3 regions of the Dongshaea marina genome follow, and region 3 is predicted to be linked to each of the others. Evidence: predicted binding sites of a transcription regulator. Region 3 holds the regulator's gene; each other region holds the start of a gene.

Region 1 (10,815 bases), 820 kb from region 3:
AATGCTGAGATCTTCATAGAGACTGAATCTCTGGGTCATATAGCCAACCCGCTTCCTGAGCTGCTCTGTCTGGGTGCAAATATCCAATCCCAGACAGTAGCCACTGCCGGCATCCGGGCTTAGCAGGCCACACAGCATCCGCATGGTGGTGGTTTTCCCGCTACCGTTGGGGCCCAGAAAACCATAGATCTGCCCTGTCTCTATCTGCAGATTCAGCCCGCTGACAACCTCCTGGCCATCAAAACGCTTGGTCAGCCCGGTAACATTAATTGCAGGCGCCTGCATCACATAGCTCCACACTCACGGGTTGTCCCAGATTCAGGCCTGATTCTAAAGGTTTATTCGGTGTGACCTCGACTCGATAGACCATCTCCTGCATCCGCTTTTCACTGTAGATAACCGGCGGCGTATACTCTGCCTCGGGCGAGATAAAGCTCACCAGCCCGGTCGTTAGCCGCTTGTGGGTCATGCTGTCACTCAGCAGCACTTTTTGCTCAGGCTTTATCGAAGAAAGCTGTCGGGTGGGAACAAAAAAATCAACTCTCAGTTGGTCCGGATCCAGCAGTGACAACACCGGCTGATTGGCCGGAACCTGTTCCCCGACCCGGTAATAGGTATCAAAGATGCGCCCCTTGGCGGGGGCATGCAGCGTTTTTTGAGCCAAAGCCCAGCGCGCCTTGATCAGGAGTGCCTGCTGAGATTCGAGTTGAGCCCTGGCCGCCTCCACCTGATCCTCACGGGCCGGCAATTCGGCAATCACCAAATTCTGCTGCAGGTTTGCCCGCTGATGGGTAAGCTGCTCAACCTCGGAGCGAGACTCGTCAACCTGCTCCTGCTGGATCAAACCACTCTTGATAAGGGTTTGGTAACGCTTGAAGGTTTTCTGTGCTAACTCCAGTTTGGCATCCAACTCGCGGATCTGCTGCTTGATCCCCTCGATGTAGGGCTCACGCTTTCCCTTCTCCAGATCGTAGAGCTCAAAGCGCAGTTGCTGCATGGTCGCATAAGCTTGCTTGAGCTCGGTTTGCTGTGGATCCTTATCCAGTTCAAACAACAACTCACCCTTGGCGACCGGGGTGCCACGACTCACGGGTAACCGGGTCAACTCCCCACTTTGAGAAGAGCTGATATAGGTTAAATCTGAACTGACATATCCCTGAAATAGGTGATCAGAGCTTTGTGGTTGGCAGGCGCTAAGCAGCACGACCAAAGCACTGAATACAAGCAGTCGCATGGAACGCTCCGAATGTATCCCTGTTATCGATAAGCATAACAAGGAACTTTTAAAATGTAGATGCTTAACTTTGACAAAGCCAACAGGGCGCACAGATAGCTTTTATTTCGCCATTTCAGGCAAGCGGTTCAAACCCAAGATAGAGTGATTTAAAGAAGGGAGAATATTCAGGGGCATAATCACAGCATCTGATAATGCCCCTACTTCAATACAAGATAAACTATAACCTAGCCGTTGGCGTGGGAGTCATCCTCGACCAGAAAATGCACCACCGCAAGACAGACATGGCCAATCACATAGATCCACACGAAGGTTGTCATAAACTCATGACACTCTTTGACAAAGTGAACCAGATCGGGAGCAAACCCCATCTGACGCAGCAGTAACCAACTAGCTCCCGTCAGTGCCGTTCCCACCGCAGCCAAAAAGCCAAGGCCATGAACCAGGCCCGCCAGCCCGCCACAACGATGGGCCGGTTGCATCTTGCGTTGGCAGAAAATCTGCCGCAGATCGGCCATGATATCCGCACGCCCCTGGCGCCCCCATGGATAGAGGTGTGCCCGGGCCGCTTCAGACAGATTCAGCAGAAAATAACACACCAGGACAAACAGGGTCAGGCAGCCGGCTATCAGGTGAAAATAGAAAAAGAAGGCAGAAAAATCACTGACGACACGCCCCGGTTTCCAGGGACTATGCATCAGATCACTGCTCAGAAGCTGCAAGATGATCAGGCTGGCAAAACTGATATGCAGAGTTTTATTCAGAGTGGTCCAGGAATGCACCGGACGAGTCGAGGAGTCATCAATGGTCACCACCCTTCTCAATACTCCCGATATTTTTTGGACCCAGGACCTAGCCTTTAGCTGCGCCAACGCCATATTTACTCTCCTTTAAAAAGCTCAGGCCGAACCTGAGAATGAATCAACCACTCAATAGCACAGGGTTCAGATAGAATTATTCATCCACATAGTGGTAGGGATCCCCCTGTACCGGAATCGCCGAGGCAAATGCCCTTTCATCTTCAAACTCATAGTCAGGCACCTCCCCATCCATTTCATAGACCACATATTGCGCCTCTCGTTCCTTAGGACACAAGACTATTCTTGCCTGCTGTTGGTGGCTGAGTCGCTCCGTGGCATAGATAACTGCAGCATCTTTAGGAGAGTCGGCGGTCACCTCACACTTGAAATAACCTTTGCCGCAAAAAATTGCATATTTCATGGGGCCTCCTTGGCACTGGCATCATTGAGACATCTCCTGTCTCACCCCGAAAATAGTTCTGCTCTGTTTGATTCATCAACTCGATTTAAGAATGAGCCAGGAACTGCCTGTCGGCAACTCCATCATCACAGTGATGCCTGAAGTTCATGCTGATTGAGCTTCCTGATCACCCGGGCAGGATTTCCGGCAACCACGCAGTCATCGGGAACATCCCGGGTCACTACGGCTCCGGCCCCAACCACTGAGCGCTCACCTATGGTAACTCCCGGACAGATCACCGCTCCTCCACCAATCCAGGCGTGCCGTTTTAGAGTGACGGGCTTGGCGATGACTTCCCAGTCCAAGCGCTTACTGTGATCCAGGGAGTGGGTTGCCGTATAAATATGAACATTAGGAGCAATCATCACATGATCCTCAATGCTCACCCTGTGCAGATCCAAAATGGTCACATTAAAATTGATATAGCACTTTTCCCCAATCTCGATGAACTGCCCCAACTCACAGGTAAATGGTGAGCAAACAATGCTCCCTTTGCCAAAATGACCGAAAAGCTGCTCGCACAACTCCCGGCGCTCTGTATCGGCTGTAAACTCACTTTGATTAAATTTTGAGAGCCATCTCTGTCCCCGGATGCGGATCTCATGGATCTCGGGATCCCCTGCCCGGCTGATCTCTCCACTCAACATTTTCTCCAACTCGGTTTTCATCCTGGCTACCTCCTCATGATCTCAATTGATTATTCCACTCACAGATAAGTCAAGCTATACTGTTCACATATACAGTAATGTTGATTTATACAGGTGCTCTATGCTGACCCAGCTCACTATTGCCAACTTTGCGATCGTCAGATACCAGGAATTAGAGTTTCAACCAGGGATGACCTGTATCACGGGTGAGACCGGGGCTGGAAAATCGATCGCCCTTGACGCTCTGAACCTCTGTCTCGGAGGCAGAGCAGAGAGCCGTATCGTTCGTAAGGGTGCTCCTCGCGCCGAGCTGTGTGCCCACTTCGAACTTTCGGAGCACCCTCAGGCTCAACTATGGCTCGAAGAGCAGCAACTTCTCGATGGCAAGGAGTGTATTCTTCGCCGGACCATTACCGCGGAGGGACGCTCCCGGGCCTATATCAATGGCAACATGGTGCCCTTAAGCCAGCTCAAGGCCCTGGGCGATAAATTGATCAATATCCATGGTCAACATGCCCATCACCAGCTGTTACGCAGCGACCAGCAGCGTAACATTATTGATGCCTTTGCAGAGCACCCCACCCTGCTCGAAAAAACCCGCAACTGCGCCATCCAATACCAACAATTGACTCAGCAACTCCAGGAGCTAAAACAGCAACAGGAAAAGCGCCATGCCCGTCAGCAGCTGCTCCAGTACCAAACCGAAGAGCTCAATGAGCTAGCCCTGGCCGAAGGTGAATATCTGGAGCTGGAGCAGCAGCATCAGCAGCTCTCCCACTTTTCTCAGCTCCAGCAAACCAGTTATGAGTGCCTTGAACGCCTCGGGGGAGATACCTCTGAAAATGTCATCAGCCTGCTCCAGGGCATAGTCTCACCGCTGGAGGAGATCAAAGAGCTGGATCAACAGCTGGCCAATCCGCTACAGCTGGTTCAGGAAGCTTTGATCAGTCTTGAGGAGAGCCGGGATGAACTGCAACATTATCAGCAGCATCTGGAGTTTGACCCCGAGCAGTTTGAGCAGATCGAGTACCGAATGACCCGGGTGCTGAACCTGGCGCGCAAACACCAGGTCAGCCCTGAGCAATTGGCAGCACACCACCGGAGCTTGCTCGATGAACTTGAGCAGCTCGAAGGCAACGACCAGCAACAGCTTGAGCTCAAAGAGGAGATCGCCAGCGTTGAGCAATGCTATCTGGAGATCGCCAATAAGCTGAGCGCCAGTCGCAACAAGGCGGCTAAGCGATTGAGCCGCGACATTGAGAAGGGGATCCACGAGCTGAATATGGAAAAGGGTCGCTTCAGCATAGAGATCCAACCCAAGGCTAAGGCTGCGCCCTCCGTCGATGGCATTGATGACGTCGCCTTCCTGGTTTCTCTTAATCCGGGTCAGGATCTCTACCCGCTCTCCCAGGTTGCCTCCGGCGGAGAGCTCTCAAGGATCAGCCTGGTGATCGAAACCATCATTGCCAAAAAGATGGCCACCCCGACCCTTATTTTTGATGAGGTTGATGTCGGGATCAGTGGTCCGACCGCCGCAAGAGTTGGCCAACAGCTACGCCAGCTTGCCTCGGCGACTCAGGTCCTGGTGGTTACCCACCTGCCGCAGGTTGCAGGTCAAGGGCACCAACACCTGTTTGTTTCCAAACAAAATGATGGTGACACCACCGAAAGTACCATGGAGCACCTTGATCCGAACCGGCGTATTGAGGAGCTGGCTCGTTTGCTGGGAGGCGATCAGATTACAGATGCAACCCTGGCTAACGCCAGGCAGCTGCTGTTTGATGAGGCCTGTTAGACTAAGCACCTGTGGCACATGATTGTATGTGACTAAATGCCGCGTGTAGCCCCATGGCTCGGCTCAATTTGGAGGCAATGATCCAAGCCGGCTCCCTACTCCAGCAGCCATCCTCCGGCTTAGCTTCATTGTGAAGCGAAGCCGGGTTGGTTAGTATCAGGAAAAATCACTGACAATTCAGGGCATCCCTTGCACGACACTAAGCTGACTCCACCCATAGCAGCAAAACATCCCTATACCCACGAGAACCATGGCCACCACAGACAGGATGATTACTTCTGGCTGCGAGATGATGAACGCAAAGCCTGCGAGGTGCTGGACTACCTGCACCAGGAAAACAGCTATACCGAACAGGCTCTGAAGCCTCTGGCACCGCTCCAACAGGAGCTCTATCGGGAAATGGTAGCTCGCCAGGAGCCAGAGCTTGAGTCTGTGCCTTACTTCAAAAAAGGCTATTGGTATCAATCCCGATTCACCGAAGGTGAGGATTACCGGGCTTATTATCGCCACAAAGGGGAGCTGGCGGCACCAGAGGAGCTAATCATCGACTGTAATCAGCGAGCCCAGGGCCATGATTACTACCAGCTGGGCGATCTGACCCTGTCTGCCAATTCTCTGATTCTGGCCTACTCGGAGGACACAATCGGCCGCCGCCAGTACAAGCTGCGCTTTAAAAATCTGCAAACCGGCGAAGCGCTGCCTGATGAAATAGAGAATATCTCAGAGTGTGTGTGGGCCAATGACAATCAACATATCTTCTATGTCCGCAAGCACCCGCAAACCCTCTTACCCTACCAGGTCTACCTGCATTGCCTTGGGAGCTGCATTGAGGATGATCTACTGGTCTATGAGGAGCTCAACGATACCTTTTACACCTCTATCTATAAGACTCGTTCGGAGCAATACCTGGTCATCGCGATAGAAAGCACCACCACCTCGGAGGTCAGATTGATCCCATTGGACAGAATAGAGTCTTCCCCAGAGGTGTTCCTGCCGCGCAGCCCCGGGCATGAATACCGCCTGGATCACTTCAGGGGCAAGTTTTATATACTCAGTAACCAACCGGGCAAGAACTTCGCCCTGCTTAACACCACAGGGAACCGTCACCAAGACACCAAAGAGTGGACAACCCTGATCGAGGCTCGCCAGGAGATACTCCTGGAGCATTTTGAGCTGATGCAAGATTGGCTGATTGTAGAGGAGCGCTCTGAGGGATTGCCTCGCATGCGCCAGATCCACCTGACAAGCGGTGAGGAGCGAAACTTTGAGTTTAATGATCCCACTTACAACCTGCTTGCTCATTACAATCCGGTCGCCGATACCAATAAGTTTCGCTACCAGTATGTCAGCATGACGACCCCTTCGAGCATCTACGAGCTGGATCTCGACAGTGGCGAACGCCAGCTGCTTAAGCAAAGCAAGGTGATGGGAAATTTCGACAGCTCAAACTATAAAAGTGAGCGCCTTTGGATCTCCGTCCGGGATAACACCCGGGTACCCGTCTCCCTAGTCTATCACAAGAATAAATTTAACCATCAAAATCCGCTGCTCCTCTATGGCTATGGCGCATACGGCCACAGCCTTGATGCCGATTTCAGTAGTGCCAACCTGAGCCTGCTCGACCGGGGCTTTGTCTATGCCATCGCCCATGTCCGCGGAGGTGAAGAGCTCGGCCGCAACTGGTACGACAAGGGCCGCCTGCTGCATAAGCAAAACAGCTTTAATGACTTTATCGATGTCAGCCGTGGCCTGGTTGACAAAGGCTATGCCGCCGCCAATAAGCTGATGGCCATGGGCGGTAGCGCCGGCGGTCTGCTGATGGGAGCTGTCATCAACCAGGCACCTGAGCTTTATAAGGCGGTGATCGCCGCGGTGCCCTTTGTCGATGTAGTCTCAACCATGCTGGATGAATCAATTCCATTAACCACGGGAGAGTATGATGAGTGGGGTAATCCCAACTATGAGCAGGATTATCACAATATGCTGTCATACAGCCCCTACGACCAGGTGAAGGCTCAGAATTATCCACACCTTTTGGTCTCCACAGGGCTACATGACTCGCAGGTGCAATACTGGGAGCCCGCCAAGTGGGTTGCTAAGCTCCGGGAGCTTAAAACAGATGATAACCAGTTGCTGCTGTATACGGATATGGATGCCGGGCACAGTGGAAAGTCCGGACGCTTCAAGCACTTTGAAGATACGGCGCGGGAGTTTGCATTTTTGCTCCATCACGCGGAGCATTGAAGCAACCCGATCCACATAAAGATGTGAGTCTTATGTTTTTCAGGAGAGAGTCGTGATCTCAGAGCCATTGAAGCTCAGGCATAGAGAGTACCAGTGTGGAGAGAGCACCACCGGCCACCAGCATCCGCATCCTCAGTTGGTCTATATCCACCGGGGATGCGGGATCCTGGGAACCGCGATTGGTACTCAGCTGGTGACCAATGGTGAGCTAATATGGGTTCCGGGGAAAACCGAGCATAGCTTTGAGGTCCTGAAAAATAGCCGCGCTTCTTTGATTTACATCTTGCAGTCACCTGCCAGCATGCCCGATGCCATTATTAAGCTTGAGGTCACACCTGTGATGATCGGCCTAATCGACGCCCTGGGCCATCGCCTCGATGACAATGGCTCGCTGAAACACTCCTATCAGCAGGTATTCCTTGATCAGCTTGGCCAGCTAACACAGCTGGACGAACCATCCCTGCCCCTGCTGGACAGGCGCCTGCTACCGATTATTGGGGCTCTGAGCACCGAGCCCGGGATCAACCTCTCCCTCAGGGAGCTCAGCAAACGTTATGGCCCCTCGGAGCGAACGCTCAATCGCTTGTTCTCTCAGACTTTTGGCTGCAGCTTTCGCTTCTACCGCAACCAACTGGTGATGAGTAAGGCCCGCCAATGGCTGGCCGAGGGGCGATCTATGACCCGGATCGCCCTGGATCTAGGCTACCAAAGCCTGCCCGCATTCTCCTCGGCCTACCACAGCTACCTCAGACAAAGGGAGGGTAACTCCTAAGTACGAGATCCAAGATCCCTGTCCGCCTCACTTCCTTCGATGAGGTAGGTCATCTCGTCGCAGCTGGTGAGTTGTCCTTGCGGGTTAAAGCTAAAAAGCCCGATCACCTTGGCCTTGACCCGGCCACCATCTTTTTTCACGGCATCGACATAGTGGGTGGAGTGCAACTCATTGCCCTCAACAATCAGCTTTCTAAACTCAAACTCACAACTCTCAAGGGACGCTTTTAAAGCCCGCATGTGCTGGATAAAGTCGTCCAGATCCAGCTCTTTACCATCAACCCATTGATGATAATCGGGGGCAAAGTGCTGGCGGATCACTGCCTCATCGAAGCGAACATCTCCCAAAACCTTCTCAAAAGTCTGTTTAAAGCGTAATTTGTAATCCATAGCGAACTCCTTTTACTCGCATTGGTGAATGACCTAAGCATCATCTCAGAGGGCCGGCTAGCATACTTATGGCTTCCCGCCAAACGGTTATGAATTCTCGCCAAGTTCCGGCTCTGAAACTAAAAAACCAGCCCTGAGGACTGGTTTCATAGCGGTGAGCTTTGAGAGAGGGTTAGCCGCGATAGATTCGCACATTGGTGTGGCCCTGCTCCTGCAGGTAAAGTGCCTGCAGCTTACTCATTACCCCCCGCTCACAGTAAAGCAGGTAGTTTTTCGAGCTATCCAACTCAGAAAAGCGGCTGCCAAGCTTATAGAAGGGAACATGGATCACCTCAATGCCTTCGACCTGCAAGGGCTGCTCCTCCACCTCATCTATGGTACGGATATCCAGAATCACATCCTTAGCGGTAAATTCGGTGGCGGTCTCCACCTCCTGAACGCTTTGATTCGACTCCTCCATCACGTCACGAATATCCTGAACCTTGGCCTCGTTGACCACCTTCTCAATCAGTGACATATCAAACTTGCGCTCTTCGGCATCCACCACGGCGCGATCGGCCTTCACCGTGGGTCGTTGAGAGATCACCCCGCAATACTCGGGCATGGTCTCGGCAAAGGCTGCAGTGCCGATTTTGCGGGCGGTGTCGATAATGTCCTGCTTATCGGTTGCGATCAGGGGGCGCAAAATGAGGGTCTTGGTCACTTCATCGATAACCGACAGGTTAACCAGGGTCTGGCTGGAAACCTGCCCCAGGCTCTCACCCGTGACCAGGGCCGGGATATTAAAGCGCTCTGCGACGATGGACGCAGCACGCATCATCATCCGCTTGAGCACTACACCCATCACGGAATGATCCACCTTCTCCAGGATCTCTCCAACAATCGGCTCAAAAGGAACCGAAATGAAGCGAACCCTGTGAGAGGAACCATAGCGGTTCCACAGATAGGTGGTCACCTCTTTCACGCCGATCTCATGGGCGGCGCCACCCAGATTAAAGAAGCAGTAGTGAACCCGGCTACCCCGATTGATCAGCTGGAATGAGGAGACTCCCGAGTCAAAACCACCGGACATCAGGCTCAACACATGATCCTGGGTTGCCAGCGGATAACCACACAGGCCCTTGTAGTTATCACAAACCAGATAGAGCTTGTCATCCTCTATCTCCAGCAGTACCTCGGTATCAGGATTTTTAAGCTTCACCCCACCGGTTGAGCAGTTCTGATTAAGGTGCCCCCCCACATAACGCTCAACATCCAGGGAGTTAAATTCGTGTTTACCGCGGCGACGGGCCCGCACACAGAAGCTCTTGCCAGCAAGCTGCGACTCTTTAAGCTCGCGAACCTGGCGAGCGATATCATCCAGATCGGTATAACTTGACACCCTAACCTCAGAGAAGCTCTGGATCCCGGGAATACACTTGAGGGCATCGATCAGGCGTTCGCGATTTTCAGGGCTGTCATCCTTGCTGCTGACAACCATCTTGTCCCAATCATTGCGGACCGTGATCGTCTCATCATAGCGCCTCAGGACATTGCGAATGTTGCCCTGAAGGATCTTACTCATATGTTTGCGAACCGATTTACTCTTGATAGCAATTTCGGGAAAAAGCTTAACGATAAATTTCATGACGACTGCCAGCAGGATCTAATTTCAATAAAGCCGGCAATTATACACGCCCCGGGCAGGGCAGATGAAGGCCTGGCGTAAAATTAATCGTGCGCCACAAGCTTATGGCTGGCTGCTAGCCTCAATAGGAGCCGAATATTTGGGTTTACCCTGCATGATGGAGATCTCAACCCGGCGATTACGACGCCGATTTGACTCTGTATTGTGAGGAACCAGGGGCGCGGTGTCGGCCATCCCCCGAACGATCAGGCGATCCTCCTGAAACCCCCTCACCTTTAACATTTCGTGGGCCACAGCGACGGCACGCTGTGAAGAGAGATCCCAGTTGGAGGAGTAAAGCTCGGAGTCGACCCGACGATTATCTGTGTTTCCCGAGATGGTGATGATCCCGGGAACATCCTTGAGTAGGCTGGCGACCTTGCGGATGATCGGCCGAAACTTAGGTTGCAGGAACGCTGAGCCGGAAGGAAACGCACCTTTCTCGCGCACCCGGATCACGATCTGCTGCCCAAGTGCCTCTATCTCGATAGAGCCTTCCTTGATCTGCTTCTCCATCTTAGAAGCCACAGCCCGGGCTAGCTGCTGCACTGAGCGCGATGGAGTCTTACCTCCGGTCTGTTTCCCCGCTTCTTTCTTTTGCCCCGAGGCCCTATCTGACTCCCCCTCCTGAAAATCAAGAGTGGCTTCGGTGATATCTATGGTTTGCTGCATCACGGTATCGATCGGGGTGGGCTCCGGGCGCCCCGGGCGAAATTCCTGTGCAATCACAGAGGTCCCCTTGGGAATATCCTTTACCTCAATCACACTCTGAACCCCGAAGGCATTACGCATGGAACCAGCAATCTGC
Region 2 (10,815 bases), 1.1 Mb from region 3:
GGAAAAATGATGGGCAAGATGACGATCAGCTATGGCATAGCACAGATCCTGGCTCCATTGGGGATTGCGGCCATGACCAGCTATCAACTACCTTACCGGGATGGGCTTTATCTGGCCGGTGGGATCATGGTCATAGGTACTGTGTTGATGGGAATGCTTAAGTTTGTGGCCTCAGATCCTAGCCAGGCTCCCGGTATGGCAAGTTATCAACCTTTTTCCTGAACTCCCTCTCAACGCCTGCCAGACAGGGGGGGCTCCTCTCTGACATCAATCTCAGAATATAAGCCATTTGCCCGATATCTTTGTCAGTGAGTAGTGACTAACATGTCGCCCTGATTTGTAAGGGGGGCGATCCCGCCTTAAAGAAGCAAAACCGATAATCCAAACTGATTGACGAAGGTAACCATGAGCACAGTATTTCACGATGACTATGAGATGTCGTATTTCAACTACTCTCAGCAGATAAAGGCCCAAAAGGAGTCCGGGAAAAAAGAGCAGGAGGCGGAGCTTAATTGGCCGCAGCCACAGCAGGAAGCCGCATAAATCCTGAGCATAGGATTGAGCAGCCCAATCGGAATTAGGGCTTGAGTATCTGTTTTATGACTTGCAGCACCCGGGGATCAGTGAGAAAGGGTTATCGGTCTGAACCGCTCCGTTGCAAGTGAAGTTGTGATTATAATTTTCCCGGTATGAGTATGTTGAAAAAGAGTTTAAAGCGGTTGTGGCATCATCTGTTCTCGAGTCAGCTTGAGGCGAGAGCTGCATCCTGGCCATCCCCCGAAAAACTGGAGCTGGATAAGCAGCAGCGAGAGTCCCAGGTTGCAAAACTCGCGGCTAAGGGAATCAAGCGCTGACCCACAGGGGGCGATCTCCCTGAGAAAATAAAGATTCATCCCTGGAGTTCTGGGATTAAAAAAGGTGAGTAGCTGGTGCTGCTCACCTTTTTGTTTGGAATTAACTGCGTGGCTTTTTGCCCGGTTTGCTAGCTGCTCTGGCAGATTTCGGGGGACGCTTTTCCTGGCGCTCTCCTTTGCGTTGATCCGGCTGCCTGGGGTGCTTGGTGGCAAAGCGCTTGGCACTATGGCGACCGGATGTACGGGCTCTGGATGGAGCCTGCTCCTCCTGGCTGCCCTTGGGAGGAACCAGGCAGCCTTTTTTATGACCGATCAGCTGCTTTTTCCCCATACCGATCAGAGCCTCACGCAGCAAGGGCCAGTTGGCTGGATCATGGTAGCGAAGAAACGCCTTATGCAGCCGGCGCTGCCGTTCGCCCTTGGCGACAAACAGTTCCTCGCGCCCCTTGTATTTCACCTTCTTCAGAGGATTTGTCTCTGAGTAATACATGGCGGTGGCATTACACATGGGTGAGGGATAGAAGTTCTGCACCTGGTCACACTGAAAATCATTCGCCTTGAGCCAGAGGGCGAGGTTGAGCATATCTTCATCGGTAGAGCCCGGATGGGCCGAGATGAAATAGGGGATAAGGTACTGTTTTTTCCCCGCTTCACGGTTGTACTTTTCAAACAGCTCCTTGAACCTGTCATAGGTGCCCATGCCGGGCTTCATCATCAGATCCAGGGTGCCCTTCTCCGTGTGCTCGGGTGCGATCTTAAGGTAGCCCCCCACATGGTGAGTCACCAGCTCCCGGACATATTCGGGAGATTCGATGGCCAGGTCGTATCGTACCCCGGAGGCGATCATGATCTTCTTGATCCCCTTGATCTCACGCGCCTTGCGATACAGATCTATGGTGTGACGATGATCGGTATTGAGTTTCTTACAGATCCCCGGAAAGATGCAGGAGGGGCGACGGCAGTTTGCCTCCGCCTTGGGATCTGAGCAGCCCAGCCGGTACATGTTAGCGGTTGGTCCACCGAGATCTGAGATGGTGCCGGTAAAGCCCGGAACCTTGTCGCGAATTGCCTTGATCTCTTCAAGGATCGATTCCTGAGAGCGATTCTGGATGATCCGTCCCTCATGCTCGGTGATCGAGCAGAAGCTACAGCCGCCAAAGCAGCCACGCATGATATTCACCGAGGTTTTGATCATCTCATAGGCGGGTATTTTAGCCTTCGCATAACCAGGGTGGGGGACTCTGGCATAGGGGAGTCCGAACAGGTAATCCATCTCTTTGGTTGACAGAGGCTCGGGTGGGCGGTTCACCCACAGCTCTCGATCCCCATGCTTTTGAATCAGGGGGCGCGCCGAGTAAGGGTTGGTCTCAAGGTGCATCACCCGGCTGGCATGGGCATAAAGGATGCGATCGTTACGCAGCTTCTCAAAGGCGGGTAAGCGAACTACTGTGCTTTTATTATCGTGGCGCGACGGGCGAACCTGAATCGGCTGTGCCACCGCGACTGGCTCAGCGGTTTTACACTCGGTTTCATTGGCGTAGGGGTTTGGCATCGCCATCGGTTGGCCGGGCTTTTCGATGCGTGAGGAATCAATTTCACGAAAACCTTCGGGCAAAGCCTTGAGGTTGATGGCGGTTCCCGGGATCCCGGTCATCTCTTCGATCGCTTCCCCCTTGGCCAGCCGGTGGGCGATCTCGACCAGGGCGCGTTCGGCATTGCCAAATAGCAGCATTTCGGCCTTGGCATCGAACAGGACCGAGCGGCGGACCTTATCGGACCAGTAATCATAGTGGGCCAGGCGGCGCAGGCTGGCCTCGATGCCCCCTAACAGCACTGGTGTCTCTTTATAGGCCTCTTTACAGCGCTGGCTATAAACCAGAGTAGCTCTGTCGGGGCGCTTGCCCCCCTCATTATTCGGGGTATAGGCATCGTCGTGGCGTAGCTTGCGATCGGCGGTATAACGATTGATCATCGAATCCATGTTACCCGCGGTGATCCCAAAAAACAGGTTGGGCTGGCCCAGCGCCATGAATGCCTGCTTGTTGCTCCAGTCCGGCTGCGCGATGATCCCAACCCGAAACCCCTGAGCCTCCAGCAACCGGCCGATGATCGCCATGCCGAAGCTTGGGTGATCCACATAGGCATCACCGGTCACAATGATCACATCACAACTGTCCCACCCAAGAGCCTCCATCTCTTTACGAGAGGTCGGCAAAAATGGGGCTGTGCCATAGCACTCAGCCCAGTATTTTGGATAAGAATAAAGCTCAGTTGTGTTGTGCATAGAAAAGCTCTCAGTAAGTTGGCGCGCTATGTTAGCAGTTGATGACAAATTATTCTAATTTTCGGCCAGCTCCCTGTTTTCAGTGGCTTAGCCCCATAAAATAAGGTGACTTCATCTGGAACTATGCTGCGACAGAGGCTACAATGTACTGTATAAAAAAACAGTGTTTCGAGTTAAGCGTATACCAGGCGCTTAATGGTCCGGTGATGCTGATCAGTCAAACGAGTGGAGATGAATCAAGATGGCGGTAGAAACCCGGTATGTCGTGATCCGCAATGGAGAGGAAGTTTTGAGCACCACAGATAAAAAACAGGCAGATGAACATGATCGTATGTTAGATATGGCCGATGAGCTGTCTGTGCTGCTTGAGGGAGTCGAGGTGGCGCTGGATGACAGGCAGCGAGAGGAGCTTAGCATCTATCTGGCGAAAAACCGTGAGGCTGTGCTGGTGGCCCTTGGAGCCAAGAAGGTCAAGGCTGCCAAGTCCCAGCCCAAGCCTAAAGCAGATGATAACTCGGCAGAGCAGCCAGCTGTGGACGATAAAGAGCAAGCAGCTTAAATCACTCCCCAGCATTTTTCAGCCTAGCTGAGCTGTGGGGCTCAGCTAGGCTGCCGAACTCCGGTGGGTAAAGGCAATCTTCAGGCCTGCTGCCTACCAGGCTGACTAAAGTGAATCGTTTAGATAACCTTCCGGACATCCGGGGACTCTTAAGCTCTCTTTCCCACGACTCACCTCAGGGGCAAGGCCCCCTCGCCAACAATGGATCTATTGGTCCTAACCCTTAACTATTTTTCTCTGTGCTTTCCTAAAGAGGATCTGAACAAGCTTTTTTCGACTCCGAAATGATGAGTTGTGCGGCTTGTTATTTCTGTTCACAAGGCATACAGAGGAAAGCCCAGATCTCCGGAGTGCATATTTGACTCAAAACAATAGTTTATAGCTTATTCGAAAGATTATCTTTTGGAGTTATTTACTTAAAGATTCTTTTTATCCAGATATCAAAGAAGTCGTTATTTTTAAAAGCATCGATTCATTTGGAACTGTATAAAGCCTGCTTCAGCAGAAAAGGGCTGAACCATGCAACTCAGAGTCTCTTCTATGTGAGCGAATTAGAGCACTAAGGAGGACTGCCATGAATGAATGTTGTGCGAACTTCATTGCGTAGATTTAGAGTTTGTTACAACGAAGTTGTAGCCGTGGGGGGCGGTGATTAAGGTTTCTATTGATACAGATTACCGAGCTGTCCAAGTTGTTTTTTATATGGTGATATTTATAATGGAGATATCTATTTATTATTTTTCATATAATCACTATTAATGAACTGACAGTTAATCTGCTCTGATAATTATATTAGGGTGGAGGTGTGTCGATATTTTTATTTTCGATATAGGATTGAGCTAGGTTAAAGTAAAACAATAACTTTAGGGGTTAATAAACAATGTGTGATTCAAATGACTTATTTTCTATGAACTCACCCAGAGTGGAATATAGTGCGACATCGAGTGAAAAAAAATCTCAAATGTATCTAGTCAGGAGAGATATCGTAGATAATTTTTTGTTCAGCAACGCTATGAGTGAGTCTTCTCGCTTTGGGCCTATCATGATTGATATGAGGTCCCTTATTCGTGATATCGATAATCATAGAGGTATGCATATAAGGTCACAAAAAACACATAGCCGAAAAGTTATTGATCGTGCCTGTGATGCGGCATTGTTGATGTATCCCTATGCTACTCAGCCGTTTCAATTTAAGACCCGGATGGATTTTAGTATCTTTCTGAGCCGAGTCCTTGCTGGAGAGTTTTATCAAGATAATGATTTAGGTGCGGGGTCAGGTTTTCTTGGAAGTGGCGCTATTGATATTACCAATCTTACTCATGAGCATATATTTGATATAAAAAACCTATTTATGATGGAGGGCGAAAAGCGAATTAGCTCCCATCATTCAGCTGATCAGGAGTTAACTGGTTATTTGATGAGCAATCGAGATGAGGACTCATTTACTTGTCAGATATTGAAACGCTACGGTTCAAGGATAATTCCACCTAGCCTTGGTAGAGTAAGCCGAGGGGACGTTTTTGCATTTAATATCCCTCCCACAATAGTGAATCCGGAAAATGGTGAGCAGTTTAAGCATGTTATGTTACTTAACCTTGATGAGGGGCAGGTTGGGTGCGAATAAAGCCGGAAGCTCACGGTTGGGAGGTACGAGGCACAAGTGCATCAGATAAAGTTCATCATACTTTCGGATTTATTGGAACTGCTTGCTCGAAGAAACAAAATGTGAATTACTACTCGGAGAAGGCTAAAAATCCGAAAGGTGCCTATAAAGTAGTAAACAGATATTGACGAAATCCTTACTCAAGCTTAATCGCGACGGGAGATTAAAAATGAGTTGGCATAGTGAGCCAGTGACGATCTTATATTCGTCTGATTTTTAATTTAAAGCGGCATGGATGCCGCCAAGAGACTCTGTCACCAGCCGATCACTGTAGTGAAAGGCTATGAGCCTACCGGGTCCTACACTGAAAAGCCAAGAAAACATCCCTGTCATCTTAGAGCTCATCAGTTCTTGAGGTAACGGTTATCTTGGGGCCCATACTCGGTATTGAGCTTGAACAGGTTGAAATTGGTGCGATCATCGTAGATATCCAGCTTCTCCAGATTTTTGAGCTTGCGCGCAAAGTGCACCGAGAAGGGCATACCGATCACTTCGATGATCACTTTAATCACCCACATGGTCAGGTTGAACTTAATCAGCTCCTGGGTCGGCATCACGCCATAAAAAGCGATAAACCCGAAGATATTACTATCAAAGAAAGATGCGACCAGGGTTGAAGCCACGAAGCGGGCTCCCATCAGTTTCCCCTTGCTACGGATCTTGAGTTTAGCCATCACATAGCTGTTCAGGGGCTCTGCAATGATATAGCTGATGGTCGATGCGATAATAATTTTTGAGTTCATGGTCAGCAGAGAATCGAAGATATGATTACTCTGGGAGGCAAACTCAGGTGTCGGCATGTGAGTAATAATCTGTCCGTAGATCACAAATACCCAGTTAAATAAAAAACCGGTCCAGACTGCCATTCTGGCAAATTTATAGCCATACACCTCGGTGATAAGATCCGAAAGTAGAAAAGCCAGCGGAAAGATCAGGGTGCCGGCATCGGTACTTAGCCCATGGCCCAGGCCGATGATCCTCGGGTCAAACCAGTTGGATAAGACGATGATCATCGCATAAGAGGTGATCAGGAACCATAAGTAGCGCGGCCTGAATGCGGTGATCTGAGATTCAGGAGCACTGGTATCAAAACTCATCTGTATTCTATTCCTTCGCAGTAAAAGCTATGCTCAGATCGCACGAGAGCTCGCAAGATGAGACATCAGGCGAGAGGGGTGGATCTGGGTGGATGCAGGTTGAAAATCCGGGAGGGGGATTCTTGCACATTGATTAGGCTTTGTGCAACTGGTGAGGCCTGAGAGTCAGGATGCTTGTCAGCTGGGGCTGATGCTAACAGTACTGCAGGTGGTGCTCACTTTGTGAGGAATATTAACCATTATTTTTGAGGGGGTATGTTGTGGCTGGTTTTTCTCTGAACTGTCCAGATCCTGACGCAACGAGATGCCCTGCCTGATCGCTTTTCAATCGGTATATTCAGTATGTGAACTTGATCGCCAAATTATATTTACAAATAAGGGTAAAATTTTAGTTTTTATCCTTATTTGAAGGCCTCATCATGAAAAAACAACTTTTGGCAGGGTTAATTGCTACTGCCATCGCTTCACCTGCCTTTGCTTGTACCACCATTTTGGTTGGTAATCAGGTTTCTTCTGATGGTTCATTTCTGGTTGCCAGGAACGAAGATTACAGTGCGACCAATGCCAAGCACTTTCTGATCCATCCCCGTAAAGAGAATCAGCGCGGAGAGTTTCACTCCAACGGAAATGATTTTACCTATCCGCTTCCTGAGATCTCGCTACGTTATACCTCACTCTCTGACTATGATACTCAGGATCGCTCTATGGGAGAGGCGGGCTTTAATGAGCTTGGTGTGGGGATGACCGCGACAGAGACCATCTATAATGGCCAGCAGGTTCTTAAATATGATCCCTATGTGCTCAAGACAGGGATCAATGAAGATTCCATCGAAAATGTCATTCTTCCCAGGATCCATAGTGCCAAAGAGGGCGCAGAGCTGTTAGGTAAGATCATTGAAACCAAGGGGGCCGCCGAAGGGTTCGGAGTTGCCTTTGTCGATAAGCATGATATCTGGTATCTGGAAACCGGAAGCGGCCACCAGTGGATGGCGAGGCGGATCCCTCATGACAAGTATTTTGTATCTGCGAATCAGGGGCGGCTGCAGAAGGTGGATCTCAAAGATAGCCATAACTACCTGGGCTCTAAAGATCTGATAAGCTTTGCGATCAAACATGGTTTGTACAATCCAAAAACAGACGGTGCTTTTAATTTCCACACCGTTTACTCGCAGGATCTGAAAAATGATGTGACCTATAACTATCCCAGAGTATGGACACTTCAGCATAAATTTAACCCGGGTTTGGCGACCAAGATCGGTGATGGCAAGAGCTTCCCGGTCTTTTTAAAGCCCGCTCATAAGCTATCGGTGCAGGATCTGGAATCGGCACTGCGTAATCACTATCAGGGCACACCACACGACCCCTATATGAATGCCAACCCTAACGAGCCCTACCGGCCGATCTCGGTATTCAGAACTCAGGAGTCGCACATTCTGCAGGTCCGTCCTGATATGCCTGCGGAGATTGGGAATGTAGAGTACGTAGCATTTGGCATGACGGCCCTGGGCGTTTACCTGCCTTTCTATCAGGGAATCACACAGATACCAAAGGGATTTGATGTGGGGACAAATAAAGCGAGCAATGACTCGGTTGCCTGGAAGTTCCGCAAGCTGCAGACCCTTGCCATGGTGAACTATAAGCAATATGCACCGATCGTTCAGAAGGCATATCACCAATTTGAAAAGCAGACCTTTGCTAATCAGAAGAAGATGGAGCAGCGTTATCTGGCCATTTATAAAAAAGATCCCAAGGCAGCCCGGGAGTTGATTCAAAACTTAGAAAATAAAACCACGGAGCAAGCCCTGGTCTTGACCGACCAGCTGACTAACCAGTTGTTTACCAAGCTGACCCATGACACGGATATGAAATATCATTTTGAAGGGGCATAGTTTTATCAGTGAAATGAAAAGGGCGGGTCAGCGACTCGCCTTTTTATGTCAGGGGTTCGGGAGGAGCCACTCTCCTGCCGAGCAATGCCTCACAAAGGGATTGTGTACTCTGTCAGCCTGAGGAAAGTCGCTTCAGGGCTCTTTCGGCGACCTGCAGTGCATAGGGAAGGTATCTGGGATCTGTGGTCTCAGCTCTTGCATCTTCCAGGAACTCTGCCAGCTTCTCCTCGGTGGATAGTTGCTCGAGAGGTGAGGGCACTCTGGCATCGTCATACCAGCCTTTATGATAGATCATCTTGTTGTCGGGTGTGTTGAGCCAACAGTTGGGCTCAAGATCCAGATGCGCCCGGTAATTTTTCTTTCGTTTACCCATCTCGTTATAGAGACGCGCCTTGCAAGAGGCACCTTCGGCGCCGTGATAGGTCGACAGGATCAGGTCGCCTGGCAGATCTCTGTACCAGCAATAGGCCTCTAAGCTTCGGCGAGATTGCCACCACTCTTCCAGCTCCGCTCCTGTCATATCCGGGAACCAGAAGCACTCTCGTCTTCCCCAGTCTACGGTGAGATATACACATAGCTCACCACTGGCCAGGCGCTTTTTAATATCAACAAACTCCAGCTGATCCCAGACGGAGACGATCGCCCGGGCATCGGTCAGAGCCCGCTGGGCAACATCCTTCCCCCAAACGTGTCCTGCCTCTTCAGCGGCCGTTACCAGCTTGTGCCATTTGAGGCGGCCATCCCTATGTTCAGATTTGTATTCAGCCCAGAGGATCATGGCGCACTCCACCCAAAGAGCCCCATTGAGTAGCCGGTGCTCTCCCAATAAGGGCGAATCACCTCCCTCGTTATAGAGAACCACATGACAGTCTGCCACCAGTTCGCGGATTGGCCCTCTTAGCTCTTCCAAAGTGGGAGCATCTTCAACATCTGTGGGTGAGATGCCGTGAATGGCCTGGGCGTGTGGCCATTCGGTTTTGTGGATTGGCTGAATCAGGGAGTTGAGCAGAGGGTGCCTGAACTCATCACAGACAGCTATCTCCAGCAGCTCATCTGTTTTTGAGCTTTGACCCGTCGTCTTAGTTGCCAGAAAAAGGGTTCGGGGCATGCCGCCTCTCAATGTGCTTCATTGTGACAATGTTAGCTCAACTCCTCAGAGGGTTGCCCTGCTAACCTATAACATCGCCGGTCTTGTTAAGTGTCCTTCATATCAAGTATATATGCCAATTGGCGCCGCTATTCAGCAGCGTTTTTCAGACATAAAAAAGGCGAGTCCGGGACTCGCCTTTTCCCACCGTCACAGGGGAGCTTACTTCTCACCCTCGATCAGGGTTGAATCAGTCTTTATTGAAATCTTGCGCGGCTTCATCTCTTCCGGGATCTCGCGTTCAAGCTCAATGTGAAGCAGGCCGTTTTCCATGTTAGCCTCTATCACTTTAACGTGATCGGCGAGTTGGAAGCTACGTTCAAAGTTACGTTCAGCAATGCCGCGATACAGGTAGTTACGGCTGTCGTCTCTGGGCTCTTTACGCCCTTTTACCACCAGTGAATTTTCCTGGCTGATAATTTCAAGCTCTGATTCGTTAAAACCGGCCACCGCCATGGTGATCCGGTAACGATCCTGGCTTATCGCCTCGATATTATATGGAGGATAGCCACTGGAGCTGTTGGCGTTGCTTTCCAGCATCTGGGCCAGGCGATCAAAGCCGATCGCGGAGCGGTACAGGGGTGATAGATCGATATGCATAATTTAGATCCTCTTCAAGCAATCTGAGTTATTGAAAGGGATGCTGCATTCAGCCATCCCTGTTTAAGAGATGGTGTTAAGCGCCTTGTGTTTCAAGGGGGAGAAGAGGCTTTTTTGCATGAGGCGACTCGGGACGCCTCATGCGAAACGATTAAGTGGTGAGCAGGACCCGGGCCTGCTTATCAAAGCAGCTTTGCTTCGCCTGCTGTAGCTTTTGGTAGGTCTCGATCAATTTTTTATGGGAGCCAAGCTGATTCAGTGAGTCGATCGCAGGCAGAGCATGCAGAGCTTGTCCCTCATATACTGTCCGGTAACAGCGCTCCAGGAGGTTCTCACCAAACATCTGATTGAGAATACCCCGGTAGTTGGCTAAGGAGCGATTCTCATCAAGTTTGAGCTCAAGAACCGTTTTCAGGCAGCGATAGAGGTTGAGTCGCTCGGGACTAAAGCTGCTTTGATTCATCTGCAGTGTCCATTGGGCATATCCCAGAGCGAGGGAGTGATCCTGGCAGCCCAGAGCAAGCAAACACTTGAGCTCCCCAAGGCGCAGGGTAAACCAGGGGCTCTGTTTATCGGGGGCAATCCCGATGAGCTCGCGCACCCGGCTCCAGTCATCCAGTTCAAGCTCCTCAAGATGCTCAAGCAGCTCAGAGCACAGCTCAGGATCTGTGGCAAAGTGGTCCAGGCTTAGCAGATGTTCACGCAGCTGGAAGGCACGGTTG
Region 3 (10,815 bases):
GTCACTTACAATTGCAGTAAGCCGTCGACAAAAGCTGGATCTCATCAAAACCAGGCTTAAGGGAGATTTGGAGTACCAGTTTGTTGCGCTGGGCTCAAGCTCACTCAAGTCTTGTGCGGTTGCCGCGGGCAGGGTGGATGCATATCTCAGAGTCGGCCCGACAGGGGAGTGGGATACGGCTGCGGTGCAGTGTATCGTTGAAGAAGCGGGAGGAGAGATCCTGTCGTTGCAGCAAAAACCACTGACCTACAATCAGCGTGAGAGTCTGGAGAATCCGGATTTTATGGTTTTGGCTGCTAAGGAGCTGGCCGGGATCCTTAAATCAGCATAAAAGGGCTGATTTTTTACCAGTAATTGCTCATGAAAAAGGTTTCAGTCTCAAAAATGGCGTTTAGTTTTTGCTAGAGTGAAGTTGCTGTTGATTTCAGGTTGTGTTCGGTAACACGAGTTGTGGAGCACTCCCTCTGGGTCTTTTTGCAGGGCTTTTAGCCCTGCTTTTTCTTTTTTGGGCATCTCAAATGTTTGCCCTTTCTCTACGCGGGTTTGCTGTGGGAATTTGCTCAATGCTGAGCCTGACTCCTATTCTTCATCCGGTTCAATACCAAGCTCTTTCATCAGCTCAAGAGCCTGAGCCGGGATCCCATCGGCTTGGTCCTTTCGAAGATCCTCATCCTCAGGCAGAGGCTGCCCGGTGTAAGCGTGCAAAAACGCCTCACACAAGAGTTCACTGTTGGTGGCATGACGCAGGTTGTTCACCTGACGACGAGTCCTTTCATCGGTGAGGATCTTGAGTACTTTCAGAGGAATAGAAACGGTAATTTTTTTTACCTGCTGGCTTTTCTTTCCGTGCTCGGCATAGGGCGGGATATATTCGCCATTCCAAATCGTCATGGGGTACCTGAAATCTATTTTATCCGTGTGATTTAAGGGGCTAATTGTACCATTAGATTAAAATTTAGCAATCTAACTGTCTGGAGCTCTGGATGTCTGAGTTTGTCGGATGATAGCTCGAGCTAAGGTGGGAGATTACGCCGCGGGATCTCAGCATAATTCCCTCGACTCAGCAAGAGTTAGGCTCCAAAAGTGTGGGCTGAGAGTTTCTATTGGGATTGGGGGTTAGGGCATGCTATCGTGCGAGACTCATGAGTCGCATAAGCTGGAGGTGTAAACAGTATGCAGGAGTCGATCGCACAGGTAACTCCCGATGAAGCACGACGTTTATTGGCACAGGGAAATGCTCTGCTGGTAGATATTCGCGATCCCGATAGCTTTTCCAGGGGCCATGTGAAGGGCGCATTTCATCTGACCGATGCCAGCCTGTCACGCTTTATGCTGGAGGCTGACTTTGAGCAACCCATTATCGTGATCTGCTATCACGGGATCAGCAGTATTGGAGCGGCTCAATATCTGTTTAATCAGGGATTCTCCGAGGTATATAGCCTAAGAGGTGGTTTTGAGGCCTGGCAAAAAAGCTACCCGGATGAGGTGAAGGGCCAATGAGACAGCTACTGGTCATGGAAAATGCCGAAATGGCGCAGACGCTCATCGATTACCTCAAGACCCAACAAATCCCCTGCCACCTCAATCTATCCGAATATGGTGCCGAAATCTGGCTTGAGGATGAACAAAAGCTTCAGCAGGCCGAGCTGGAGATCCGCCGCTTCATGGCTGAGCCTGGTCATCCTCGTTACCGGAGTGCCTCCTGGCAGGTGGGACAGTCCTCACTGAAGCTTGGAACTTCCGGGCTTTCCGGAGTCTGGAGTAATGTGATCCTTCATGCCGGCCCGCTGACTCTGGTGATTGCGGCCCTGGCGATTGTGATCTACCTGTCGGGCTTTTTTGGATATGAGCAGCAGCTTTTCTATGCCCTATCGTTCCACACCAGGCTTGAAGCCCTGTGGAGTTGGCAGATTTGGCGGTATATCTCTCCGGCCTTGTTTCACTTTAGCTTGATGGCGCTGGTTTTTAACCTGCTATGGTGGTGGTACTTTGGTGGCATGATCGAGCGCCATAAGGGCAGCTTGCGTCTGCTATGGCTGCTGGTTCTCGGCGCCGGGATCTCCAACATGGTGCAGTTTTTGGTCAGTGGCCCGGCTTTTGGTGGCCTTTCCGGTGTGGTGTATGTCCTGTTAGGCTATGTGTGGTGGAGTCACTGGCTGGACAGAGATTCTCCGTTCTCGTTTCCTAAGGGGCTGGTCATCCTGATGCTGGTGTGGCTGGTGCTGGGCTTTTTTGACTTTTTCTCACCGTCACTGGCAAATGCGGCCCACCTGACCGGCTTGGTGGTTGGATGTCTGGAAGCCCTGGTTGAGCAAAAGCTCCATCGTAAATCCCGTTAACTCCCGGATTTGCAGGATCATGGAAGATCCTGCTGCCCCTCCTTAACCTCAGATCTGCATAAGCGCTTCCTTTTCAAGCCGAGACATTCGGATGCTCGGCTTCTTTTCCTGGAAGGTATATGCAATGAGGCCAGCAAGGAGATTCACCATAAAGCTGACGCAGCTACGATGCCGTGAGTGTTCTATCTGAGAGATGTTCTTCAGCTGATCAAAGACGGTTTCAATGATGAAGCGTTTGCGAAGCATCAGCTTATCCCATAGCCGCATCAACTTTGGTTTCATATTCTTCCTGATGCTGGTAATTAATGTGACCCCTTGGTCTGCCAGCTCTTCTGCAAGTGGTCCTGAAATATAGCCTTTATCTCCATAGAGTGAACCCCAGAGCTGCTCGCACATTTCAGGAAGAGGAGTTCTGTCATCAACATTGGCTGGGGTTAATTTGACCGAGATAACACCACCTTGATCATTGATGATAAGGTGCAATTTAAATCCATAAAACCACCCCATGGTTCCTTTGCCACGCTTGGCAGCACCTTGAAATACTTGATGTCGAGGGATGCGAAGGTTATGGCAAACCTGAAGTTTTGTTGAGTCGACGAATGCAATCCCAGTAGGTTTTGCTTGTCTGTGGGTGAAATAGGAGCACAAAGGGACAAGGGTCGTTTGCATCAATTTCAACATCCGGGTGTAACTCACCAGGCCGGGGAACTCGCTTTTCCAGTACTTACATACGAACTGAAGATAATAGGATTTAAAGTCTCGGAATCCCAAGCGATGGAATGCGATGACGATGGTCATCACTTCACTGACAGCCAGGCGAGAGGGTCTGTTCCGCTGCTTCACACCTAAGGAGATCTGCTGTTTTTGCCAAGCGGGTAGAAAGACCTGACAGAAATCATCGACATCAACGAAAATAGCTTCTAAATTGATCATGCCCAAGCTCCTTGGCGATTGATGGTTCTGGACAAACGATCAGATCGCAGCTTGGGCTTTTAGTTCCCCTCTTATGCGCAGCTCAGGTTCCTTAGATAATCTTTGTTTACATGGTCACCTCGCCCTTCAATAGACTTTTATTCCCGGATGAGGCAGTTTGTTGTGTACTTGGTTGAGGAAAAGAGCCACTTGTGATGGCTCACCATCACTTACAGGAAGGATGCTTGTGTCTCAGGTTCAAAGTATTTTAATGGCCCCCGGGGGCCGCAGTTTTCCCGGCTGGTTCAGGGATATTGGCGGATGGCCGACTGGGGGATGTCTCCCCAGCAACGACTCGCATTTATCAAACAGCACCTGGAGCTTGGGGTCACTACGGTCGATCACGCGGATATCTATGGCGACTATCGGTGTGAGACCCTGTTTGGTGAAGCCCTGAGGCTTGAGCCCGTGCAACGATCCAAGATGCAGATTGTCTCAAAGTGTGGGATAAAGTTGGTATCAGCGTCAACTCCCGAGCGTCAGATCAATCACTATGATACCAGCAAGGCGCACATAGTCCTCTCGGTTGAAAACTCTCTTAAGCGCCTGCATACCGATTACCTGGACCTGCTGCTGATCCATCGCCCAGACGCCTTGATGGACGCCGATGAGGTTGTCGAAGCATTTAATACGCTCAAAGAGTCAGGAAAGGTTCGACACTTTGGTGTCTCTAACTTTACTCCATCTCAGTTTGAGTTGTTGCAGTCACGCCTGGATCAACCCCTGGTCACCAATCAGGTCGAAATCAATCCACTCAACTTCACTGTGGTTGACGATGGCACTTTGGATCAGCTACAGAGATTAAGAGCTCGCCCTATGGCCTGGTCCTGCCTGGCGGGAGGAGATATTTTCTCAGCAAGGACTGAGCAGGGGCGCAGGGTACACCGTGAGCTGGAGTCGATCGCCGATGAGCTCGGATGCACCAGCCTGGATCAGGTGGTCTACGCCTGGATCATGACTCTGCCAAGCCAGCCGCTACCGATCATTGGTTCGGGACAGATCCAACGGGTCAAATCAGCCATAGATTCCCTGAGGTATCGGCTGACACCTGAGCAGTGGTATCGGGTGTGGGTGGCCTCCAGGGGACATTCCGTGCCCTAGGGGCTGTCGTCATAAGATGGCAGCCCATAGTGCTACACAACGTATTTGAACCGCCGCTTCAAATGAAGCGGTATTTTTTGCATATCGTGTCGCGATTCCTCGCCACCTCTTCAGATGAAGAAAAGCATTTTCTACCAAATGCCTAACTCTATAGAGACCTTTATCATGCTCCCGTAGCACCTTCCGGTTTCTCCTCGATGGAATAACCACTTTCATTCCCAGAAACTCGGCTTGGGAGACCAAGGCATTGGTATCGTAGCCTCTGTCAGCCAGTAAATACTCAGCATCGACACTATCAATCAGAGCCAAGGCCTGAGAACAGTCTGCCGTTGTACCTGAGGTAACAAAGCACTTAACAGGCATGCCATGAGAGTCTACAGCCAAGTGGATTTTACTGTTTAGCCCCCTTTTGTTATCCCCATATCCTGATTACCTCCCTGAGCACCGCTGGCATCTGGGTGGACTTTGATATGGCTGGCGTCGATCATCAGCCACTCAAAATCAGGCTCATGGATTAAACGTTCCTGGAGGCGAGCCCAAACTCCCTTATCACGCCAGCGACTGAAGCGTCGATGGGTATTTTTCCAGTCGCCATAATCGGGAGGAAGGTCTCTCCAAGGTGAGCCTGTCCTTAAAATCCAAAAAACAGCATTGATAAAGAGTCGGTTATCTCGACCCGCCTTTCCCCAATCACCTTTTCTTCCCAATATATGGGGTTCGATTAGGCTCCATACTCGGTCTGATATGTCATGGCGTCGGTGGGCTGGGCTCTTCATTGTGTAGTTCCAGATTAATGATGAAAGAATATATTGTACTCAAACTAGTCCGCTCATGACGACAGCCCCTAGAGCATTTTCTCCATAAATGGAGACAACGCTGTGATTAATCTCAGGCTTTACACGCTGACTCGCAATGCCGATTATCATCCATGATAACCCTTACCAGTTCGGCGTCCCTGCCTCTCGCTTGTTGCTATGCAACCACGCCCCTGGCCGCTCTGCTGCAGAAGGTCAGCTTAGCAAAGCCTGAAATTCTTTTAGTCGAGCCGAATGTGATTATTCTGATTAATCCGAAATAGCTCTAGATAGACATCAGCCATCGATCATTTGATATGGCTAAGATTAAAACTTAATTGCGCAGATGAGAGTTTCTGTTTCGCTTGCACACCTGTTTGGATTATCCTGCACAGGTAACCCGTTTCCAGTGCCGCCTTACGGCCATCTTACTTGAGGTATCCCATGGGATTAGTCTACTCCACCGAGACCGGTCGGATTCACCAGGAAAAAGCTCCCGCAGAGGCAAAACCATCTTCAGGGCCAAATGATGGGGTGATCCGTATCCTTCGCCAGACTAAGGGACGTAAGGGCAAGGGAGTCTGTATCATCACAGGGCTCAAGCTTAATGATGCTGAGCTCAAGCTTCTGGCCGGGAAGCTCAAAAAATTGTGTGGTTGTGGTGGTGCTATCAAGCAGGGGCAGATCGAGATCCAGGGCGATAACCGGGAAAAGCTCAAGGAGTATCTCGAAAAGCAGGGCTATAAGGTAAAACTGGCAGGCGGCTGACCCTTACCCTGCGGACTGATTTTTTTGCCTGAAGCTGCTGGTCAAGGTTGTTCTCAGACACCCTGTTTTTCAAGGCGCTAATAGGACTGGAGTGATGAAAGAGATAGGTAAAAATAGGCAGCTTCAGGAGTTTATGAAAAACAATACTTCCTTATTGGACTCTGAGCTAACAGGGCTTTCACTTGATCTATCGGCTGATGATCGAATGAGTGCGACACTTAAGTTTCATCTCCCTCAACATAGAGGTGTGAATACCATTACTCTTAGGCTCTCCGGTGTTCTTGAGTATGTATAAATTCTTACGTTGTGGGGATTCATCTTTTTACATTTCATTGGATCCTTATGATGAAACTCCATCATCCAGATGAAAGAGACCAGGACTTCATTCTTGCATCTGAGGTGACAGGGTATATTGAGTAGGGCTGTTTGCTTTGGGCTAAGAGGCAGCCTTTAACTTAACGAGCCATGGATGGCGAGCATCGTAGCTTGATGGAGGGACTCATCACGCGAAGAGAGCTTTTGATTACTTTTGGCGGTACAAAAGTAATGTGCTGTCGGCACCCCGAGACCTGTGGCGGCAGCCACAATATGAGCAGCATGCAATGCAACCCGGTTGCTATTAGGAAAAGTGAATTGCCGCAAAGCGGCAATCAGGCCATCCGCAGGATAAACCTCTCTCTTACCCCTGCAGGTAATGAATCGCCAGCCCGATAAACAGCAGGCCTCCGGCGTAGTTATTATTGAGAAAGGCTCGAAAGCATCCAGTGCGCACCCGGTGACGGATAAGATACTGCTGATAACCAAACAGCGCCGTCATGGCGGCCAGCCCGGTCAGATAAAAAGCTCCGAGCCGGGCAATCTCTCCCAGCAACAACAGGGGCAGCAGGGTCAGTAGCTGAAATATCCCAACCCACAGGCGATCGAAGCGACCAAACAGGATAGCGGTCGATTTGATGCCAATCCGAATATCATCATCCCGGTCGACCATGGCATACATGGTGTCATAGGCGATGATCCAAAAGTAGTTGGCAATAAATAGTAGCCAGGCGATGGGTGGAATATGCCCAAGGGATGCGGCAAATGCCATGGGGATCGGCCAGGAGAAGGCGATACCCAGAACAAACTGTGGCAGATGAGTGATCCGCTTCATGAAGGGATAACAGATGGTGACCACCAGCGCGATTATTGAGAGCAGGATAGTGAATCGGTTCAGAGTGAGCACCAGGCCGAATGCGATCAACACCAGGACGGTAAAGAGGCCCTTGGCCTCCTTTTCACTCAGGGTGCCACTGGGAAGGGGGCGGTTTGCGGTACGTTTGACCGCGCCATCAAGCTTTCGGTCAGCGAAGTCATTGATGATGCAACCGGCCGAGCGCATCACAAAAACCCCTATGACAAAAACCACAAGCAGGTGGAGGCTGGGAAAACCCTGGTTGGCAATCCACAGTGCCCACAGGGTTGGCCAGAGCAGCAGCAGGCTGCCAATTGGCTTATCCAGTCGGGTGAGTTGAGCATAGGCGGTGCAGCGTTGCCTGAGAGTCAGCTTCATTGATTATCCTTGTAAGCTGCCATCCCCGGAAGGAAAAGCTCATGAACCAGCAGAGGGTGTTGCTGATAATAGAGCATGGAACGGCGTCCCCACAAAGGCTCCGAACTCTGAAGCTTGATGTGGCGTAATACCTTAGGCGGCAGCTCATGTTGAGCAAATGTTGCTAATTGTAGCCTCTCCCGGCGCGCCTTTGAACCCTTGAACAGCAGCTCCCCAAGAGGTTGATCGGCTAGTTGCATCAGGGGGTGGCCGGTGGCCTGGATCGTTGTTTCCGGGATCAGGGTCCAGGCATAAACAGCAGGGCTCTCATCACAGCACAGTAATACCTCACGACCAAACAGCATGCCGTCATCAAGTAATCGGATCAGCTGATGTTGCTCATTGTTGTACCAGCTCTCACTAAGCCGCAGAACCTCGAAGTGGGCGCAGTGGCGTTTGAGGCGGGCCGTCATAGAATCCTGGGAGTTTAACCAGCCGCTGAGTCTATGAGGCAGGTTAGGAAAACAGGATGAATCCTGCCACTCAAGGCTTAACTGTGATGATAGTGATGATAATGCTGTCATATCCTCAGCTGCGATCTGTCTGAACCGGCTAAATGAAAAGGGGATTTATTATCAGGTAAAGCGAGATAAAATGTAAGGGAGCAAATGAAGCTCCTTTCTTGACGGTTATCTTTGGGGCACCAACACTAAAGTAGTGGGAAGATAATTAAGGGATTGTTGATGATGAAAGCCGCACTCTTTTCTTTTGCTCTGCTAATGCTGTTTGCCATCCCCCCGGTTTCCTATGTGTATGCTGAAGAGGAGGTTGCCCCGGCTGCCGAAGAGACATCGGGTGGAAAAAAAGAGTATGCCTACTTTGCATTTCGTCCCGATATCATCACCAATTACATCTCCAGGGGAAAGCACCTGGGTTATGTCAGGGTTACGGTTGAGGTGATGGTGGACAACAAGTCTGCTCTCGCCGCCGTAGAAACCCACGAGCCGCTGCTTCGAGATGCCCTGATCAAGATGCTGGGTAGTTTGACGGCGACTCAGGCAAGGTCCCTCAAGGAGCGAGAGCTGTTTCGCCTCAGGTGTAAGAATAAGCTCAACGAGCTGTTGGTTCAGGAGACAGGCAAAAAACTGATTAGTGAGCTGCTGTTCACCAAGTATATCTACCAGTAGCAGATGAATTGAGTGGAGCCCCCCGCAATGATTTGCGGGGTTTTTTCGTTGCCATTTAAAACCTACTGTATATACTCACAGTATATAGCTCATAACTTACTGAAAAGGCTGTGATGAGACCACTAACTCCCCGCCAGACTCAGGTGCTCGATCTGATCCGATCGCATATTCAGGCAACCGGCATGCCTCCGACCCGGGCAGAGATTGCACGAGAGCTTGGTTTTCGCTCCGCCAATGCTGCAGAGGAACACCTCAAGGCCCTGGCCCGCAAAGAGATGATCGAGATTGTTCCCGGTACTTCACGTGGGATCCGTTTGCTTGGAGAAGAGCTGGAGGCCGACAGTGAGTCAGGCTTGCCTCTAATCGGACAGGTAGCCGCCGGAGAGCCAATTTTAGCGGAGCAGCATATTGAGTCTCACTACCAGGTTGACCCGAGCCTGTTTCGACCCCGCGCCGATTTTTTACTGCGGGTACATGGGATGAGTATGAAGAATATCGGGATCATGGATGGGGATCTTTTGGCGGTGCATAAAACACAGGATGTACAAAATGGCCAGGTAGTGGTGGCCCGGGTTGGTGGTGAAGATGTCACGGTTAAGCGCTTTGAGCGTAAAGGAAACGAGGTGCTGCTTCATCCCGAAAATGAAGAACTCGATCCCATTATCGTAGATCTCAGTGTGCAGGAGTTGGCCATCGAGGGGCTGGCTGTGGGCATCATTCGAAACGCCGACTGGATGTAAAGCTTCAAGCCAAATCTCAGGCACTCCATCTCTTTGGGGCTATCAGGCCCCATCGCCTTTTCATCAGGCAATGAAACCGCTATGATCTGGCGGTTTTTTATGCGCCCTCTTTCGAGCCCGGTAAGTTTCCAGGATACTCTTTGCATGCTTCCAAGCTGGTTTGTTCAAAAATCTGCCCATCGGCGGGTATTTTCCCTCGCTCTGCCCATGGTACTGTCCAGTGTTTCCGTGCCTCTGCTGGGACTGGCGGATACGGTCGTAATCGGCCATCTGGATAAGTCCTGGTATCTGGGGGGAGTCTCAGTGGGCTCGATGGTGATCAACCTATTGTTCTGGCTGCTGGGCTTTTTGAGGATGTCCACCACAGGGCTGACCGCTCAGGCGCTAGGGGCAGGTGATGGACGTCAGCAGCTATTGATCCTGGGGCGCTCACTGTTGGTTGCACTGGTGCTGGCACTAATTATCTTATTGCTGCATTGGCCCCTGGCTCATTGGCTGTTTCAGCTGACGGGAGGCAGTACTGAGGTTCGCCACTATGCCGAAATCTATTTTAAGATCCGGGTATGGAGCGCCCCGGCTGCCCTGGCAAACCTTGCCCTATTGGGCTGGATGATCGGCATGCAAAACGCCCGGGGGCCGATGCTGCTGTTGATCCTTACCAATCTGGTCAACATAGTGCTGGATGTCTGGTTTGTGATTGGGCTTGGCTGGGGGGTTGCGGGCAGTGCCTCTGCATCAGTATTGGCTGACTATTGTGGATTAGCATTTGCGCTGCTCTATTGCTCTCGCATGCTTTCGCCCCTATGGAAAGAGTTCGGGGAGAAGCTCTGGCGACAGCTGGCGAGTGGTCGGGAGCTTCTGCTGATGATGGGGCTGAATCGGGATATCTTCATTCGTTCGCTGTGCCTGCAGCTCTGTTTTGCTTTCATGACGATGCAGGGTGCGGCGCTGGGTGACAATATTGTTGCCGCCAACGCCATTTTGCTGAATTTTCTGATGTTTATCTCCTATGGTCTGGATGGTTTTGCCTATGCCTCAGAGGCGATGGCGGGCCATGCCCTGGGTCGGGGAAAGCGATCTCAGTTTCGCCAGGTGGTGATCCTCAACCTGTTCTGGGGTGGCCTGGTTGCGATCGGCTTCTCGCTGGTTTATGGCCTGGGAGGTGATCTCCTGATCGGCCTTATTACCAGCCTCAAAGAGGTACAGCACAACGCCGAGCTCTATCTGCCCTGGCTGGTGGCGATCCCCATGCTAAGTGCCTGGTGCTTTATTCTCGATGGGGTATTCGTCGGGGCTACCTGGGCCAAGGAGATGCGCAATGCGATGCTGGTTGCGACGACTTGCTTTTTCTTCCCGATATGGTGGCTCCTGAGTAGCTATGGAAAC

The links. Region 3 encodes LexA, which represses DNA repair genes until DNA is damaged. Its sites were predicted from a motif close to ANCTGTNTNNNNANACAGNT; they were not measured.
Region 1: recN (DNA repair protein RecN) is a predicted target of LexA. The motif match lies at 3,238-3,257, and genes of this name have one in related genera.
Region 2: DB847_RS16450 (YebG family protein) is a predicted target of LexA. The motif match lies at 3,285-3,304, and genes of this name have one in related genera.

Annotation. Positions count from the first base shown of each region.
Region 1 covers NZ_CP028897.1:3,737,526-3,748,340, forward strand. Annotated here, with positions in the region: gene DB847_RS17475 (ABC transporter ATP-binding protein) at 1-285, opposite strand, end outside; gene DB847_RS17480 (HlyD family secretion protein) at 266-1,234, opposite strand; gene DB847_RS17485 (cytochrome b/b6 domain-containing protein) at 1,462-2,112, opposite strand; gene DB847_RS17490 (hypothetical protein) at 2,189-2,455, opposite strand; gene DB847_RS17495 (sugar O-acetyltransferase) at 2,581-3,162, opposite strand; gene recN (DNA repair protein RecN) at 3,263-4,936, shown strand; gene DB847_RS17505 (S9 family peptidase) at 5,102-7,180, shown strand; gene DB847_RS17510 (AraC family transcriptional regulator) at 7,233-7,952, shown strand; gene DB847_RS17515 (nuclear transport factor 2 family protein) at 7,949-8,341, opposite strand; gene thiI (tRNA uracil 4-sulfurtransferase ThiI) at 8,514-9,968, opposite strand; gene DB847_RS17525 (flagellar motor protein MotB) at 10,071-10,815, opposite strand, start outside.
Region 2 covers NZ_CP028897.1:3,501,896-3,512,710, reverse strand. Annotated here, with positions in the region: gene DB847_RS16460 (YbfB/YjiJ family MFS transporter) at 1-222, shown strand, start outside; gene DB847_RS24480 (hypothetical protein) at 406-543, shown strand; gene DB847_RS24475 (hypothetical protein) at 696-854, shown strand; gene DB847_RS16455 (YgiQ family radical SAM protein) at 955-3,138, opposite strand; gene DB847_RS16450 (YebG family protein) at 3,380-3,697, shown strand; gene DB847_RS16445 (hypothetical protein) at 4,578-5,321, shown strand; gene DB847_RS16440 (queuosine precursor transporter) at 5,705-6,457, opposite strand; gene DB847_RS16435 (C69 family dipeptidase) at 6,877-8,346, shown strand; gene DB847_RS16430 (3'-5' exonuclease) at 8,459-9,454, opposite strand; gene DB847_RS16425 (Hsp20 family protein) at 9,656-10,096, opposite strand; gene ycaO (30S ribosomal protein S12 methylthiotransferase accessory factor YcaO) at 10,245-10,815, opposite strand, start outside.
Region 3 covers NZ_CP028897.1:4,557,963-4,568,777, reverse strand. Annotated here, with positions in the region: gene cysQ (3'(2'),5'-bisphosphate nucleotidase CysQ) at 1-331, shown strand, start outside; gene metJ (met regulon transcriptional regulator MetJ) at 580-891, opposite strand; gene glpE (thiosulfate sulfurtransferase GlpE) at 1,174-1,500, shown strand; gene glpG (rhomboid family intramembrane serine protease GlpG) at 1,497-2,339, shown strand; gene DB847_RS21365 (IS982 family transposase) at 2,388-3,272, opposite strand; gene DB847_RS21360 (aldo/keto reductase) at 3,573-4,412, shown strand; one part of gene DB847_RS21355 (IS5 family transposase) at 4,422-4,813, opposite strand; one part of gene DB847_RS21355 (IS5 family transposase) at 4,813-5,188, opposite strand; gene yciH (stress response translation initiation inhibitor YciH) at 5,651-5,974, shown strand; gene DB847_RS21345 (hypothetical protein) at 6,069-6,269, shown strand; gene ubiA (4-hydroxybenzoate octaprenyltransferase) at 6,654-7,523, opposite strand; gene DB847_RS21335 (chorismate--pyruvate lyase family protein) at 7,520-8,086, opposite strand; gene DB847_RS21330 (flagellar basal body-associated FliL family protein) at 8,249-8,689, shown strand; gene lexA (transcriptional repressor LexA) at 8,803-9,429, shown strand; gene dinF (MATE family efflux transporter DinF) at 9,574-10,815, shown strand, end outside.